Linked DNA regions of Leucothrix mucor DSM 2157. The protein of the gene in region 2 interacts with the protein of the main gene of each other region in a pairwise test. Links are inferred from orthologs where the notes say so. Each region holds a gene or a part of one and is shown on either strand. Other genes may lie near its edges.

Region 1 (6,410 bases), 4.5 Mb from region 2 along the record:
GAATCGAAATCCCCAGACATAAGGTCCGCGGTACCGTAATGAGCCTATACGACGCCACCCACATTAGCGGCACCAGTATGATTATTACTATTAATAAGGGTAAACGTGACGGAATCAAGCCTGGCTATGTTGTTGGTGTTTATCAACCGGGCCGTTCTATTGCCGATCCACATCCGCAAGAGAACAAAGGCTATGTTGCCGCCGGTGATAAGTTGACGCTACCGCCTGAGAAAATTGCTCATGCCGTGGTTTACAGTGTGAGTGATCGCCTAAGTTATGCGCTGATTACAAAGTCTCAACACGCTGTGAAAAATGGGTATAAAATAGGTAACCCTTGACCTACAGGCCAAATGCTTCGATGACATCTCAATCGCTATCAGCCTGGATCTCGCTTTGGCGGGCTCCGGGCATTGGCTGCCAAGCCTTTCATAAACTTCTCAGCCACTTTGGCGATCCGGAAGCCGTGCTCGCCGCTAACAGCAATCATTTGAAACAAGCTGGCCTAAGCGACAAACAAGCAGACTCCATTCGGTCGATCGATCAGGATAAATCCAAACCAGACCTCCTATGGCTGGAAAAAGACAACCATCACCTGATTACGATTAATGACCCGCAATACCCTGCATTGCTAAAGCAGATTAGTGCTGCGCCACCTCTATTATATGTACATGGCAATGTTTCACTATTGAGTGATCCGCAGATTGCTATTGTTGGCAGCCGTAGCCCTACTCCCGGCGGCAAGAATAACGCCTTTGAATTTGCCCGATACTTTGCCAACACGGGTCTCTGTGTGACCAGTGGCTTGGCCATGGGTATTGATGGTGAGGCGCATCGTGGCGCTTTGGCAGATAACGGCGCCACCATTGCAGTCACTGCCACCGGATTGGACCGGGTTTATCCCGCCAAACACCGTGAGTTGGCCCATCAAATAGCCGAAACGGGTGCCTTGGTCAGCGAGAACCCTATTGGCACCGCGCCACATGCCAATAACTTCCCGCGACGTAATCGTATTATTAGCGGCTTAAGCCTCGGCTCTTTAGTGGTTGAAGCAGCCCAGCGTAGCGGTTCCTTAATTACGGCTGATTACGCTAATGAACAGGGGCGCATGGTGTTTGCCATCCCGGGTTCGATTCATAATCCCTTAGCCCGTGGCTGCCACCGACTGATTCGCCAAGGCGCGAAGTTGGTTGAAACAGCACATGACGTGATGGAAGATCTCGCCGCACAAATTGACCTAAGCCAGCTGTTAAGCACAGAAAGCACGCCTGAAAAAGTTGCACCCGAAGTGGTCGAAACCACCCAAAATGACGATAACACCCGACTACTGGACGCAATGGGCTATGATCCGGTATCAATAGACCAATTAGTCGTACAAACGGGATTGACCCCTGCTGCACTTTCATCCATGCTTTTAGTCATGGAATTGCAGGGCTTAATTGCAGCCAATGGACGGGGTAGTTACACGCGCATTCGTGAGTAGCTAGTGTTCTTTTGGTCGTAATTTTCACCCTTGCTTAACACAGCGGATGGAAAAATTACCCAACTATGAACACCAAAGAAAATACACTGGACGTGCTTTTTTACCTGTTTGAAAATTATTCTGAAGTAGACAACGTGACCCATAATAAAGCTGCTCTCCATCATTATCTGCAAGAAGCAGGATTCCCGAATAACGACATAAGCAAAGCGTTTGACTGGCTGGAGAGCCTGGCGGATAAAAGCGAAGTCTATATTCGCGAGCCAAGCCCTGGTAGCTTGCGTGTGTTTTCCCGCTATGAATCTCGCTGGCTAAACTTTGAATGCCAAAGCTACCTGATGTTTCTGGAGCAGTCTAAAGTACTGACTCATGAAATGCGTGAGCGGGCGATCGATCGAATTCTAGAGCTTAAAGATGTTGATCTCGACTTAAACAAGTTGAAATGGGTTATCCTAATGCTGCTGCTTAATCAGCCAGATTCTGAGGCGTCTTATATTTGGATGGATAGTGTAGCAATGGGCGACAAGCCACTGAGTTACCACTAAAAGCACAACCTGATTTTGCATTAGCTGCAGGACTTTCAAACAGTCCCTGCTGGCAAATTCCTAATGCAATCACTTTACTCAGCTTCTGGATACAGTGTATGGTTGCCACAAATTTATAACCATGACTGACAGAAATATGAGTCTAAATCTCGTCATTGTAGAATCTCCCGCAAAAGCCAAAACTATTGAAAAGTACCTGGGTAAGGACTTTGAGGTATTGGCTTCATACGGCCATGTGCGTGACCTTATTCCAAAAAGCGGTGCCATTGACACCGACAATAATTTCGCCATGCACTATGAATTGATCGATCGCAATAAAAAGCATGTCGATCGCATCGTAAAGTCATTAAAAGGCGCTAAGAACCTCTATCTCGCAACCGATCCCGATAGAGAGGGTGAGGCTATTTCATGGCACCTTTATGAGTACCTGAGAGAGAAAGAACTACTAACAGACAAAGAAGTGTCGCGAGTAGTCTTCTACGAAATCACCAAAAAAGCCGTTCAGGAAGCCGTTGCTAATCCTCGCTCGCTCGCCATGCCAATGGTTGATGCACAGCAGGCTCGTCGTGCACTGGACTACTTAGTAGGTTTCAATCTATCTCCATTACTCTGGAAGAAGATTAAGCCAAGCCTATCGGCTGGCCGCGTACAAAGTCCTGCCCTACGCATGATTGTTGAGCGCGAGGAAGAGATCGAGAAGTTCATTCCTCAGGAGTACTGGACACTCGATGCCAGCGTCGATAAAGATGAACAGCCATTCAATGCTCGTTTACATACTTTAGATGGTAAAGCCTTAAAACAATTTGATATCAATACGACAGAGCTGGCCAATGCTGCCAAGCAAACACTGTCTAATGAATCAGGCTTAGTGGTTAATGCCGAGGGTGAAACAACTTCTCCTGGCACGCTAACCGTTACCCGATTAGAGAAAAAGCAGCGCAAGCGTCATCCATCCGCGCCGTTTACTACCTCTACACTACAACAAGAAGCTTCCAGAAAGCTGCGCTTTACAACTCGTCGCACCATGAGTGTTGCACAGCAGCTGTATGAAGGAATTGACTTAGGCGATGGCGCTGTTGGTCTGATCTCCTATATGCGTACCGACTCTGTGGCACTGGCTGATGATGCCGTGAATGACTTGCGCAACTTGATTGAGCAACGCTACGGTAAAAATGCGGTTAACCCTGAAGTACGGACATTTAAAACTAAGTCCAAAAATGCTCAGGAAGCGCATGAGGCTATTCGCCCTACTTCGGCTGGTAACGTACCGGACGAAATTAAAAAGCATCTTACTGATGAGCAGTTCCGCCTGTATGACCTTATCTGGAAGCGCACCGTGGCTTGTCAGATGATTCATGCCACACTGGATACTGTGTCAGCTGACCTATCTTGCAGCGAAGGAAACTTCTTCCGTGCAACCGGTTCTGCCGTTCGTGACCCTGGCTTTATGTCGGTGTATCAGGAAGGCGATGACAGCAAGTCAGATAGTGAAAATGAGAGTGCAGCAGCTTCCAGCAACGACAAGATTTTACCAATCATGGAAGAAGGCGATAAGCTTAACTTGCATGCGGTACAAGCAGATCAGCATTTCACAGAGCCACCACCGCGCTTCTCGGAAGCCAGCTTGGTTAAGACTTTGGAAGAGTTCGACATCGGTCGCCCATCGACTTATGCCAGCATCATTTCAACTCTGCAGTCTCGCGAATATGTGGAACTGGAAAACAGACGTTTTTACCCGACAGATATCGGTAAAATCGTTAATCGTTTCCTGACACAACATTTCACTCAGTACGTGGATTACAACTTTACTGCGAACTTGGAAAATGAGCTGGATGAGATTTCCCGTGGCGAGAAAGAATGGATTCCCGTTCTGGAAGCTTTCTGGAATCCGTTCCATGAGCTAGTCGTCGACAAAGACGAGTCTGTTACTCGCGAAGAAGTCATGCAGGCCCGTATTTTGGGTACCGATGAGGCAAGCGGCAAGCCAGTTTCTGTACGTATGGGACGCTTCGGTCCCTTTGTCCAGATCGGTCATCGCGATGATGAAGAAAAGCCGCTATTTGCCAGTCTGCGCCCCGGCCAGAAAATGGATAGCGTCACCTATGAAGATGCGATGGAGCTGTTTAAGCTACCGCGCGATTTGGGTGAAACCGACGAAGGTGAGAAAATTAGCACCAACTTTGGTCGCTTCGGACCTTATGTGAAGTACGGTTCAAAATTTGTCTCACTGGCAAAAGACAACAATGACCCTTACACCGTCACTCGTGAAGATGCGCTTGAGCTGATCGCCCAGAAGAAAAAGGCTGATGCTGAAAAGTTGATTCAGGACTTCCCAGATGAAGGCATTCAGATATTGAATGGCCGCTGGGGACCTTATGTCACCGACAAAAACAAAAATGCGCGTGTTCCGAAAGATGTTGATGCCAAAACATTAACGCTGGAAGACTGTGTTCGCATGTTGGCGGAAGCACCAGAGCGTAAAGGCCGTGGTAAGAAAGCCGCTGCTAAAAAGACGACAGATAAAGCTGAAACCGCAGCGAAGAAGGCTCCCGCTAAGAAAAAAGCACCAGCCAAAAAACCTGCTGCGAAGAAGCCTACCGCAAAGAAAACAACAACGGCCAAGAAAGCACCTGCTAAAAAAGCCACGACGACTGCTGCGGCAAAAAAAGCGCCAGCAAAAAAGCCAGCGGCTAAGAAGGCAACCGCAACCAAAGCGGCTACACCCACGCCAAGCAGTGATGCGAGTGATTCAGACACTAACTAATATGCACTTAGTATGTTAATTACTCACGATATTTCATTAATTGCGCAACAGGTCACCGCTGGCGGCGTGATCGCTTACCCAACCGAAGCAGTCTTCGGCTTGGGTTGCGATCCCGCTAATCTCGACGCGATCCAGCGACTGCTTGAAATTAAGCGCCGCCCTGTCGAAAAAGGCCTGATCCTTATTGCCTCGCACTTTGGTCAGGTCTCACGCTATCTTGCAGATGATATAAATCCCAGCGCAGAGCAAATGCAAGCTGGCAATATCACTTGGGTATTTCCTGCCAAAGCTGAGACATCAATGCTTCTGCGTGGCGATCATGACACCTTAGCAATACGCGTCACTCGCCACCCTTTGGTTCGTGAGCTTTGCGACCAGCTCGGTAGTGCGCTCATCTCCACCAGCGCCAACCTCACCGGCGAAGCGCCTTGTTATACAGCGCAGGCCGTGTTAGAACAGTTTCAGCAACATGCAAATCAACCTGATGCGGTATTGGATGGCCCAACTAGCGGCCAACTAAACCCCACCGAAATCCGCGATGCAATCAGCGGAACAACCCTTCGTCACAGCTAATAAAATATGGCTCTACTACGTTTACAAAATATCCAACTCAGTTTTGGTGGCCCCGCCCTGCTCGATGGCGTCAACCTCAGCATTGAGCCGAATGAACGCATCTGCTTAATCGGCCGTAACGGTGCCGGTAAGTCTAGCTTGCTCAAGGTAATCAATGGCATTCATCAGCCTGATTCTGGTGAGCGTATTCTGGAGCAAGGCACGGTCATCACTCAGCTGGAGCAGGAAGTGCCCCAGTCTATGGCTGGCACCGTGTATGACGTGGTCGCCGGTGGCTTATCGGAAGTCGGTGACCTATTACAGGAATTCAACCATCTAAACGAGCATGCGGATTTTAACGATCCTCGCTGGATGGACAAACTGGAAGCCGTACAACAAAAGCTGGAAGCTTGTGATGGCTGGCAGTATGGCAATACCATTGATAGCACAATTTCCCTACTCAAGCTTGACCCGACCAGCGAGTTTACTCAACTCTCCGGTGGTGTGAAGCGTCGTGTATTGCTTGCTCGCGCACTGGTTCAGAGCCCGGATATTTTACTACTGGATGAGCCTACCAACCATTTAGATATCGAAGTTATCCAATGGATGGAAGAGTTCCTGCTGAGCTATAAAGCCACTTTAGTCTTCATTACCCATGACCGTAGCTTCCTACGCCGTCTGGCGACTCGTATCGTAGAGATTGATCGCGGACAAGCCACTAGCTGGCCGGGTGATTATGAAAACTTCCTACGCCGTAAAGCCGAGCAATTAGAAGCAGAAAGCGCTGAAAATGCACGCTTTGAAAAGAAGCTGGCTCAAGAAGAAGTCTGGATTCGCCAAGGCATCAAAGCCCGTCGTACCCGTAACGAAGGCCGTGTCCGCGCACTGGAAGCCATGCGTAAAGAGCATGCAGCAATTCGCCATGTGCAAGGCAAAGCCAAGCTGGAAATGGATAGTGGCGAGAAGTCCGGTAAAAAGGTTGTCGAAATCAAACACGTCAACTACAGCATCGGCGACCGCCAACTCGTTGATGATTTCTCTATTCTGGTGCAGCGTGGCGACCGTATTGGTT
Region 2 (10,064 bases):
CTTAAGGTCTTTTGGCGAGCTAACCGTGAAACGATTACGACTAGAGCTTGAATACCTGTTTTCAGGGATCGCATTTTATACGCGCCTGCCGATTCCTGCGTGGGTGCCGTACAGTCCAGACCATTTAAATAAATCCCGAAAATACTTGCCGCTGATTGGCTTGCTGGTAGGGGCTATGGGTGCACTGACTTATAGTTTAAGCACACTGGTCTTGCCGGGCTCTGTCAGCGTGCTGCTATCAATGATTGCCACGGTATTTATCACCGGTGCGTTTCATGAAGATGGCTTTGCCGATAGTTGCGATGGCTTTGGTGGCGGCTGGAAGAAAGAGCAAATTCTGCGCATTATGAAAGACAGCTGCATCGGTACTTATGGTGCAATCGGTCTGCTGTTAAGTTTAGGACTTAAGTATCAATTACTGTTAGCGATCCACCAAGTCTCGCCCGACTTGGTAGTGCTGGCATTACTGGCGGGGCATTCAATCAGTCGCTTGATGGCCTCAGTGATCATGCAGTGCTCTGTCTACGTTGCCGATTTAGAAAAAAGTAAGTCTTCCTCGGTCACTTCGATGCGCCTTAGCTTATCGGAAATGCTATACAGCGTGATTCCGGTGATTGTGTTATGGCTGGTGCTACCGGTTCTTTGGTGGAGTACTATCGTTCCAGTCATTATCGTTTCGTTTTGGCTATCTCACTATTTTAAAAAGAAAATTGGTGGCTACACGGGGGATTGCTTGGGCGCTATTCAGCAGATTTCAGAGCTTACCTTTTATCTGAGCGTGGTCGCATTGCTATAGTCTATTCAGTGTAGATTTATCTCTAAATGGACGATCAAAATTTTTCATCGTCACGACGTTTTTTATTTGTTTTCCGCGTGTTTTTTTTCTTGCTATAAAGCAATTACACCAACCGGAGATATGTAAAGTGAGCAAGGACCATAGAGAGACTGACTATTCTGACGATTATGACTGGGATGTTGACACCGATTTTGATGATCGTGAATCAGACAAAGTGAAAGCCAGTGCCAAGAAAGTTAGTCGTAAGCGTAGTGTAAAACGTCGTCTTGATGATTATTTTGAAGGCAAGCGATTGCGTGAAAGAAATCGCACACTTGATTACTTTGATGAGTCATTCGGCAGCGATTACTAATCAAAAACGATGGGCAGTGAACGATCAGTTTGCTGCCCATTTTAGTTTTCAGTAATCACCTGCATAAACTTGTCGATCAAGGCCTGAGAGCTATTATCAGTGCGATAGACTGCAAATAAGTTACGTTCAAATACGGGCGCGCCAGCCACTTCATACAGTGGAATCTGCGCAACGTTATTTGTAATAATTTGCTCGGGTAAATAGGCGGCGCGCCGTTTTATCCGCAATAAATCCAACGCCATCACGCCATAATTGGTACGGATAGAAGCGGCTGGAAATCCTGTAAATGCTCTTGAGTGTTCATGCTCAAATAGCGCCCCCCAATCGACCATCACATAGCCTTTGCCCATTGCATTTTCCAGCAGGGTGTCAGGGTGATTGGCAAATAATTTCAGCTTGAGCGATGCGATATTGACCGACTGCAATACGCCGGAATTAATGGGGTCAAATACAAAGCCAATATCCAGCGAGCCACTCAAAATCAGCTCTTGCACATTATGCCCCGGATGAATCGTGAGATTGAGTGCTGTTTCAGGCATTTCCTCGCGAATTTTATCTACCCAGCCTTTTAAAAATAGGTGCCAAGTATCCGGCAAATAACCGAGAGATAAGGACTGTGTGTACTCCTCCGGCAGCGCAACCATTTGGCGGGCACGTTCCCAACCACTGACTGTCATCTCCGCATATTTGTGAAAACGATGGCCCGCAGGCGTTGGCTCAATGGCATGGCGGTCGCGAGTAAATAACTTAACGCCCAGCCGTTCCTCCAGCAGTTTAATTCGGGCGCTGGCCGCTGACTGAGTGATGCACAGCTTCTCTGCAGACTTTCCGAAATGTCGTGTCTGGTAAATCTCAAGGAACGTTTTTAAATGAGCGATATCCATACAGATTTAATAACCGATAACTGGCTGATTAGGTGGAGGAATGATATGTTTTTTTATCCACTAAATACATTAGTAAGTAGAAGCATTATACTTTTCTTAAGGCGGCGTTGTTTATTTACTGGTATAAGCGTGTGATAAGTAACGTTTTTTGGCTGTCAGACTAAGTATATTAAATGCTATGATATCTTTCGGATAATTTTTACGGAATATTCCGTAAATCTAGTGAGGTTTGTGTGGGTCTGTATGACATTTCATTGCTGAATGGAAAAGAGTGTAGTGAGTTACTTAGTCAGTTTGTTGATCAAAATGGCGACAATGGTAGTGCGTTATTCGGTATTTTAAGCCGATACATTAGCTACTGCAGCCACTCATTCCCCCACATCGGATTTCACGAGCGACAGGACATCCTTCAGGAAGTCGCTGTTAAAATTCTCTGCCATGCTGATGATCTGCGCAAAAGTTGCAGCTTGCCACTGCTGTACACCATGGTTAGAAATCAGTGCATCGACCATATGCGCAAACACAAAACCCAATTAAACGTCTATCAGCACAGCGCTGAGCCGGAAGAGAATCGTGCCTTGCCACCGCCGGGCACTGACCCCAGTTCGCAAGTCGCCATGCTGGATAATATTGATTGTCTGGATAAGGTATTCGATCATATTGAGTCACAGCCAACCGGCAAGATGGATCTCTTAATCTACACCCAGTTTGCCCTAGGCTTGAGCTATGCTGAAATCTCAGTAATGGTTGATCGTACCGTGAGCGCGGTTGGCCGACGTATTTCAATACTGCGCGACAGATTAAAGCAGTTACGCGAAGAGCTGTGCTGAGTTAGCGTTTATGGACGATAAACAATCCAAAGATAAGCAGCCCTTAGACCGCTATTTACAGGTTTATACCCGCGATGAAGTGAAAGTCTTTTTCGATCGTGCAGTGACTGAGCTGGAGCGTCGGGATCAAGCGGCTAAAAAAAGAAAAGACCGCTACTGGCTTTGGGGTTTTATCGGCGCTTTAGCCGTGATCGTGGCAGTTGTGCTCGGGATTAAGCTATCTGGCCAGACCATTGCCGATAAGGCACAACAGTTGGTAGTAAATAATCCTCAATATAAGGTGATCCCTCAAGGTGAAGCGCCGGGTCTATACCCAAATATGCTCCCCATCCCCGGGGGAGAAATGGTCATGGGGTGTAGTGTCGGCAAGGATGATATCGTTGGCTGCCGCGACACTGAGTATCCTGCACATCTGGTCACCGTTAAATCCTTTGAAATCGCTCAACATGAAGTCACCGTTGCCCAATTCCGCCAGTTTATTCTTGAAACCGATTACCTGACGGATTCTGAAAAAGAGTTAGTAGGCTGTGTTTCGTTGAATTTAAACCAAGGTAAACCAAGTTGGTATATGGACCCTGAATATTCATGGCACTCGTCCCGCTTTGAAATGTCGGAAGAGTCCCCCGTGGTCTGTATCAGCTGGGATGATACGCAAGCTTATATCAAATGGATAAACGCCAAGACGGGTCGCCAATACCGACTACCAACGGGTGCCGAGTGGGAATATGCCGCCCGCGCGGGTAGCTCCACCGCATTTGCCTGGGGTGATCGGCCACGTCGGAAGTTTGCCAACTACAAAGGCGTTGGCGGTGCGGATCGTTGGCGATATAGCTCTCCGGTGGGCAGTTTCCCCCCTAATGCCTTTAATCTTTATGATATGGCAGGAAATGTCTGGGAGTGGGTGGAAGATTGTTGGCACGAACGTTACGACGGCGCGCCCAAAGATGGTTCCGCTTGGTTAACTCAGTGCGATAAGTTAAACACGCGAACGCGTCGAGGTGGCGCTTGGGATACTGTTGAAGCCTCCGTACGCCCAGCCATACGCAGTAAGGGCGGCGAAAATGACCGCAGCTATGTCTATGGATTTCGCTTGGCACATGATTTCATCGACACTAAATCAAAAAAATAAAAATAATTTCACACGCCCCCCTAAGCTTTTTGTTTTTCATACGTCTTTATAAGTAAGCCAGTGCGATGTCCTCCTGAGAAAAGGAGGTTTGTAAACACCTGTATGAGTTGTGAGCTTTATGAAACAGACTACAAAAATAAACGTCGAAAATTCCAGTGAATTAATTCCAAGGCTGTTAACCGAGATGATTGGCGCAGATGATCGATTGCATCGTCTGGCTAATCGTATCGATTGGCAGTTTCTTGAGCAGTCATTAGCCTCACGCTTTAACCCGGATATTGATCCATCTCCGCGCCTGATTATTGGCCTGCTTTATTTGCAAGCGCTTGAGAATCTTAGCTATGATGAGGTTCGCGCGCGATGGGCGTCCTCTCCAGCTTGGCAGTACTTCTGCGGAGAAACGTTGTACTGTCGTGAGTATCCATTACACCCTGCAGCTCTGAGTATTTGGAGCCGGGAAATTGGCGCTGCCGGCTGTAAGCTGATGCGTCATGCCTTAACCTTACAACCCATTCGTGAGGTAGTGCATTAAACAATAGAGGAATGCTGTGCGCCTGCCGTACTTAACGATTGCTGAGCCCTGTAGTTTTGAAATAGAACCCATTAAGCACTCACGCTTTCTTGCTTATGCAGCACCGGTTGGTGACGAAGCCGCCGCTCAGGATTTCATTCAAACCATTCGTATTGATCAACCCGACGCCCGGCATCATTGCTGGGCGTATGTGTTACGGGAACCTGAACGCGTAAAATTCAGCGATGATGGCGAGCCGGGCGGCTCTGCCGGTAAGCCCATGCTGATGCAGCTACAAGGGCGAGAGGTCTATGACCTTGCGGTAGTCGTTGTGCGTTATTTTGGCGGAACCAAGCTGGGTGTGGGTGGCTTGATGCGGGCTTACGGCGGCGCAGTTGGTCAGCTGCTGGATCGCGCGACACTGCGAACCGTCACTCCAAGCCTGCCGCTTTGGTTGGAATACGATTATGTGGATACCACCAAGGTTGATATGGCACTGGCTGCATTGGAATTAGCACCGGCTGAAACGGTGTATGCCGAGCGCATTCGAGCCCGCTTACAAGTGCCGGATACCGAGCTGGAAAGCATTGCTGAAACATTGAAAACTCAAGCCAGCGGCCGCATACATATTCTTCCTTATGATTGATTAGATGACTAAGCAATTTGGGCAACGCTGGGTGGAGCAGGCTGACTTTCTATGTGTTAAACTTTTCCTGTTCCATAGCATATAACTATAAAATGTTTTTACGAGGGTACTAGGATGAAAGAGCCTTTGCGGTTGCATGGCTTGCCGGGGTTTTGGTTGCGTTGCTTGCACTCAGCGCTGACCAATAAATTGCAAGCACGCTTAAAGAGTCGGGATGCGGGTGTTGCGGTGTCGGAATGGGTCACGTTGTCAATTTTGCACGAGCGGCCTGGATTGTCTATTAATGAATTGGCGCATTTGGCGGGCATGCATCAAGCGCCTATTTCACGCATTGTTGATAAGCTAACAAAGAAAAACTTGGTGACGCGAGTGACGAGCATCGCCGATCGGCGTTCGGTTAAAGTTGAGCTGACCGCTGAAGGAATGGCTTTGCGAGAGAGTTTGTTGGGCGTTGCTGCGGATAATGCAAAAGAGTCGTTTTCCTGCCTGACTGAGGAAGAGTTCAAAACCTTTATGCACACACTGCAAAAAGTGTTGAGACACAATAACTTCGACAAAGCTGATTTTTGACTGTGTAACCACGCGCCGGCTCCGTAATTAACTTATGGGGCCGGCGCGTTGCGTATAAGCCTGCGATTAAGCCGGCTTGTACTGACCGTCCGGAATATCCAGTCTGGCTGCAACGGCCGCTGAAGCAATCACCGTCACGGTTTGTTGAACTGGATCAGACACATTTAAACCACCAAATACCGTATTCACTTTCACCGACCCAAATGGGATTTGGCTGGCGATGACTTTGGTGTCGACTTTATCCGGCTGCTGAGTGCCGATAGTAACTTCCACCTGCATACTGTCGTGATCAATACCCATTGAGCGAAACAGTGAAATGGAGCTGTGGTGTAAGGCATCTTGCACGGCGCGTACGGCGGCTTTGGTGTAGTCTTCACCGTACAAATCGTTGCCAGTACCCATCTCTAAGATAATTCGTTGCATGGTCATGCCAAGCTCTCCTCTGCAAAGTCTAAATACACCACAGCGGCGGCATTGGCCATTACTGTCGTTTTGGTCCCGCAATCACTCAGAATGTCCAGACCACCTTGCACGACTTCTACGCTGGCTTGGCCGTAAGGAAATACTGCTTTAACTACGTCCTTGTCAACCAGCTCTGGCTTGGCGACGCCGATACTGACTTCGATCAGCATTTTCTCTTTATCAAAGCCAAACGCCGGCGCAATCGTCAGCGAGTTGTGCCATAGGGCATCCTTCACTGCGCGAACCGCTGCTTTTGTATAGTCCTGACCTTGCAGGTCAGTGCCCATACCCATTTCAACCACCATCCGTCTTTTTGCCATGGTTATTTCCTTAGTTAGTCGTTTGTCTGCATAGTGCACCAATTTCTACGCCAATGAAACAGCAGCCCATGACAGGCATTGTCAGTGCTCGCTTAAGCGAATACCATTGGGCCATTAAGGCTTCAAACACAGGATACGCCGAATGACAATGTTGAGTGTAAATGTTAATAAAATTGCGCTACTTAGAAACTCACGCGGACGTGATTTTCCAAGTGTGGTGGAGTTTGCTAAAAAGTTTATCGCATTAGGTGCGCAGGGCATTACCGTGCACCCGCGTCAGGATGAGCGCCATATTACGCGTCAGGACGCTTATGATCTGGCCGAGTTGCTGGTGGATTATCCGGGCGTTGAGTTCAATATCGAAGGCTACCCTTCTGAAGAATTTTTGCAGTTGGTTGAAGACTGTAAGCCAGACCAGTGCACACTCGTGCCGGATGCCGTCGATCAGCTAACTTCTGATCATGGCTGGGATGTAGCATGGCACAGCGAGTTGCTGGAAATGGTTACCACTCGCCTGAAAAAATCAGGGATTCGGGTTGCCGCCTTTTTAGATCCGGATGTGGAGCAGGTGCGCCGCGTGGCTAGCACTGGCGTTGATCGTATTGAGTTATACACTGAAGAATATGCCTCTGCCTACGGCACGCGAGAGCAGGCTGCGGTGCTAGCGAAATATGCTGATGCGGCTGCTGAAGCTCAGCGCTTAGAGCTGGAAGTGAATGCCGGACATGATTTAGACAGCCATAACCTAGCAACTTTCCTGACGATTCCGGGGATTCTGGAAGTGTCGATAGGGCATGTATTAACCGTGGAGTGTATCGAGCAGGGTATGCCAACGGTAATGGCTAAGTATTTGGAAATTTGTCAGGCATCAGCTTGATTGTTCAACACGGATTTAAAGCATGACTGATAGCGCCCGCAGCACCCGACGACGCCGAACCAATCGATCCGAGATTGATTACAGTGTGCCTTCACCCTGTGTAAAACTCTGTGGATTGAATAATGAAACGGGCCGCTGTGACGGTTGTTTTCGCACGATGGATGAAATCCGCGAATGGATGATTATGTCGCGAGAGCAAAAGCTAGACGTGCTGGAGCAAGTGGAGGTTCGTAAAGCAGAATAGGGTGGGTGTTGCTGAAGTTTGCTGAATTTAGCGGGTTGATGGCAATAAGCTAACCATAAAAAAAGCCTGTCAAAGGAGTGATCCTGACAGGCTTTTTGCGTTGGAGCGGAGAGGGTTACTCGCCGGTTACGGCTTTGGTCGCAGCTTCTACCGCTGCGGCAATTGGATCAACTGCGGATTCATCAACGGCTGGTATTTCAGTTGCAGGCACTTCCTCAGTTTCAACAGCAGGAGCTTCAGTCGCAGGTGCTTCTTCTGTTACCGTTTCTTCTGTAGCTTCAGCTTCAACAGCAGGAGTCTCAGCCGCCGGTGCCTCTTCAGTTACCACTTCTTCTGTAGCTTCAGCTTCAACAGCCGGAGTCTCAGTCGCAGGCGCTTCTTCAGTTACGGCTTCTTCTGCAGCTTCAACAGCAGGAGCCTCCGTCGCAGGTGCCTCCTCAGTTGCCGCTTCGGCTTCAACGGCTGGAGTTTCAGCAGCAGGTGCTTCTTCAGTTGCCGCTTCTTCTGTAGCTTCAGCTTCAACAGCAGGAGTTTCAGTCGCAGGCGCTTCCTCCGTTACAGCTTCTTCTGTAGCTTCAGTTTCAACAGCAGGAGTTTCAGTGGCGGATGCTTCTTCAGGCACGGCTTCTTCTGTCGCTTCAGCTTCAACGGCAGGAGTCTCAGCAGCAGGTGCTTCAACCGCAGCAGCTTCAGGAGCGGCTTCTTCAACAGCGGCTTCCTCAACCACATCCATTTTGTAAACAATTTCACCCTTAGGCTCAAATGCATCTGCATCCAGAGGATTGTGCAGTTCTAAATACTCTTTCAGTACATCGGCATCCACAAAGCCAGTATCAACATAGCTTGGCAGGTCAGAGACTTTAGGATAACCATCACCGCCAGCAGCCGAGAAGCTAGGCATTGATATGCGATAGGTTTTCTCTAAATCCAGTGGCTCGCCACCGATTTTCACATCTTCAACACTATCCGCTTTCACGGTCATTGAAATGCCAGCAAACTGCGCATAAGCACCGGTGTCAGTTGGCTTGGTAGCCACTTGAGCTAAATACTCCAGCACTTCCTTACCGGTCATTTCAACCGACACCAACAGGTTGGCAAACGGCTGAACCGTCAGTACTTCTTTGTAAGTGATGTCGCCAGTTTCGATCGATGCGCGCACGCCGCCTGAGTTCATAATACCGAAATCAGCTTTAGCCTTTTCCATCTGTGCCGTCGCAATTAAGCGGCCCAGGTTGGTTTGTCCAAAACGCACTTTATTACGCTCACCAACCAGCAGCTTGTTTGTGCTACCGACTTTAATATTGATCTGCTCTTTACCTTTATTGAGGTAAGGGCCAAGCAGCTTTAGCATTTCTTTGTTTTGTGCAATCTCGTTAGCAATCAATACGCGCTGAGAATTACCTTCAGCATCTTTGATTTTCTTCTTCAGATTGATCGGAATCAGGCGGTAAGACTTCAGTGTCACTTCGCCATTTTTGAACTCAAAGTCAGCGCGGCCAACATACTTGCCCCACTCATGCGCTTGCATAATCCAAGTGCCATTTTGATGCTCAGGAACGCAGGTCGCGCCTGGCTGATAATTGACATCGCGCAGATTTTCCGATTCCATGCAAACCGGCTCTTGAGAGTGGCCACCGATCACTGCCGTAATAGCGCCTTCTGGCATTGCCCGTGCCAGCGATACATCGCCCGGTGCATTGTAGCCGTACTTACCGTCGTCATAGTGACCCATGTGCGTCACGGCCAGAATCATATCCGGCTTTACTTCTTCCTGAAGTTCAGCAACCACTGCTTTAGCTTCTTCTTTAGGATCGCGGAATTCAACGTTCGCCAAGTACTCAGGATTACCGATCTTAGCCGTGTCTTCGGTGGTCAGGCCCATAATCGCAATCTTGATGCCTTGCTTGTCGATTACGCTGTAGGGCTTAAACATGCGCTCGCCGCTATCTTTGGCGTAGATATTCGCAGATAGGAATGGAAAGCCTGCCCACTCTTGTTGCTTAGCCAATACGTCCAGCGAGTTATCAAATTCATGATTACCGAGTGCCATGGCGTCGTAACCAATCTTACGCATACCGACAAAATCCGGCTCGGCATCTTGCAAGTCAGACTCTGGAACGCCGGTATTTATGTCACCACCAGACAGCAGCAATACACTACCACCTTCAGCCTCAACCTGACGACGAATCGCATTAACCACGGTAAAACGAGCAGGCATTCCATACTCACCGTATTTGTTTTGCCAGAAGCGGCCGTGATTGTCGTTGGTGTGCAATATAGTGAATTTATAAGTTTTATCATCTTGCCAGTCTTTAGCAATCACGGGATTGATTGCGCAGCAGGTGGCTAGCACTGGGAGGATGAACGGGCGAACTTTCATGGCGACTCCTAAGTATAAAATTAGTAATCATCTTAATACGAATTTTGAGTTTTTTGGAATAAA

The links.
Region 1: the proteins of LEUMU_RS0123075 (region 2) and LEUMU_RS24255 interact in binary tests that used the Escherichia coli proteins (3 or more experiments, as listed by UniProt). The link is inferred for Leucothrix mucor DSM 2157 from one-to-one orthologs.

The regions. Positions count from the first base shown.
Region 1 is NZ_ATTE01000001.1:500,607-507,016, reverse strand. What follows is about bases 1,802-4,986. They hold LEUMU_RS24255 (DNA topoisomerase I), read left to right. Parts: upstream 1,802-2,158; coding sequence 2,159-4,786; downstream 4,787-4,986. Other genes in these bases: tsaC (L-threonylcarbamoyladenylate synthase type 1 TsaC), read left to right, coding at 4,799-4,986; LEUMU_RS0102195 (Smg family protein), read left to right, coding at 1,802-2,022. Also shown: LEUMU_RS0102205 (LysM peptidoglycan-binding domain-containing protein), read left to right, coding at 1-338; DNA-processing protein DprA, read left to right, coding at 359-1,480; more of LEUMU_RS0102195, read left to right, coding at 1,546-1,801; more of tsaC, read left to right, coding at 4,987-5,359; LEUMU_RS0102180 (ATP-binding cassette domain-containing protein), read left to right, coding at 5,366-6,410. UniProt on the Escherichia coli protein: Releases the supercoiling and torsional tension of DNA, which is introduced during the DNA replication and transcription, by transiently cleaving and rejoining one strand of the DNA duplex.
Region 2 is NZ_ATTE01000001.1:5,012,830-5,022,893, forward strand. The notes cover bases 3,426-6,343. They hold LEUMU_RS0123075 (IMPACT family protein), read left to right. Parts: upstream 3,426-4,539; coding sequence 4,540-5,148; downstream 5,149-6,343. Other genes in these bases: LEUMU_RS27465 (formylglycine-generating enzyme family protein), read left to right, coding at 3,426-3,991; LEUMU_RS0123070 (transposase), read left to right, coding at 4,110-4,523; LEUMU_RS28405 (MarR family winged helix-turn-helix transcriptional regulator), read left to right, coding at 5,263-5,718; LEUMU_RS0123085 (Lin0512 family protein), read right to left, coding at 5,785-6,147; LEUMU_RS0123090 (Lin0512 family protein), read right to left, coding at 6,144-6,343. In the rest of the region: LEUMU_RS0123045 (adenosylcobinamide-GDP ribazoletransferase), read left to right, coding at 26-796; LEUMU_RS0123050 (hypothetical protein), read left to right, coding at 924-1,148; LEUMU_RS0123055 (LysR family transcriptional regulator), read right to left, coding at 1,190-2,032; LEUMU_RS0123060 (RNA polymerase sigma factor), read left to right, coding at 2,266-2,862; more of LEUMU_RS27465, read left to right, coding at 2,873-3,425; more of LEUMU_RS0123090, read right to left, coding at 6,344-6,500; LEUMU_RS0123095 (pyridoxine 5'-phosphate synthase), read left to right, coding at 6,643-7,377; LEUMU_RS27475 (DUF1289 domain-containing protein), read left to right, coding at 7,400-7,621; bifunctional UDP-sugar hydrolase/5'-nucleotidase UshA, read right to left, coding at 7,737-10,001.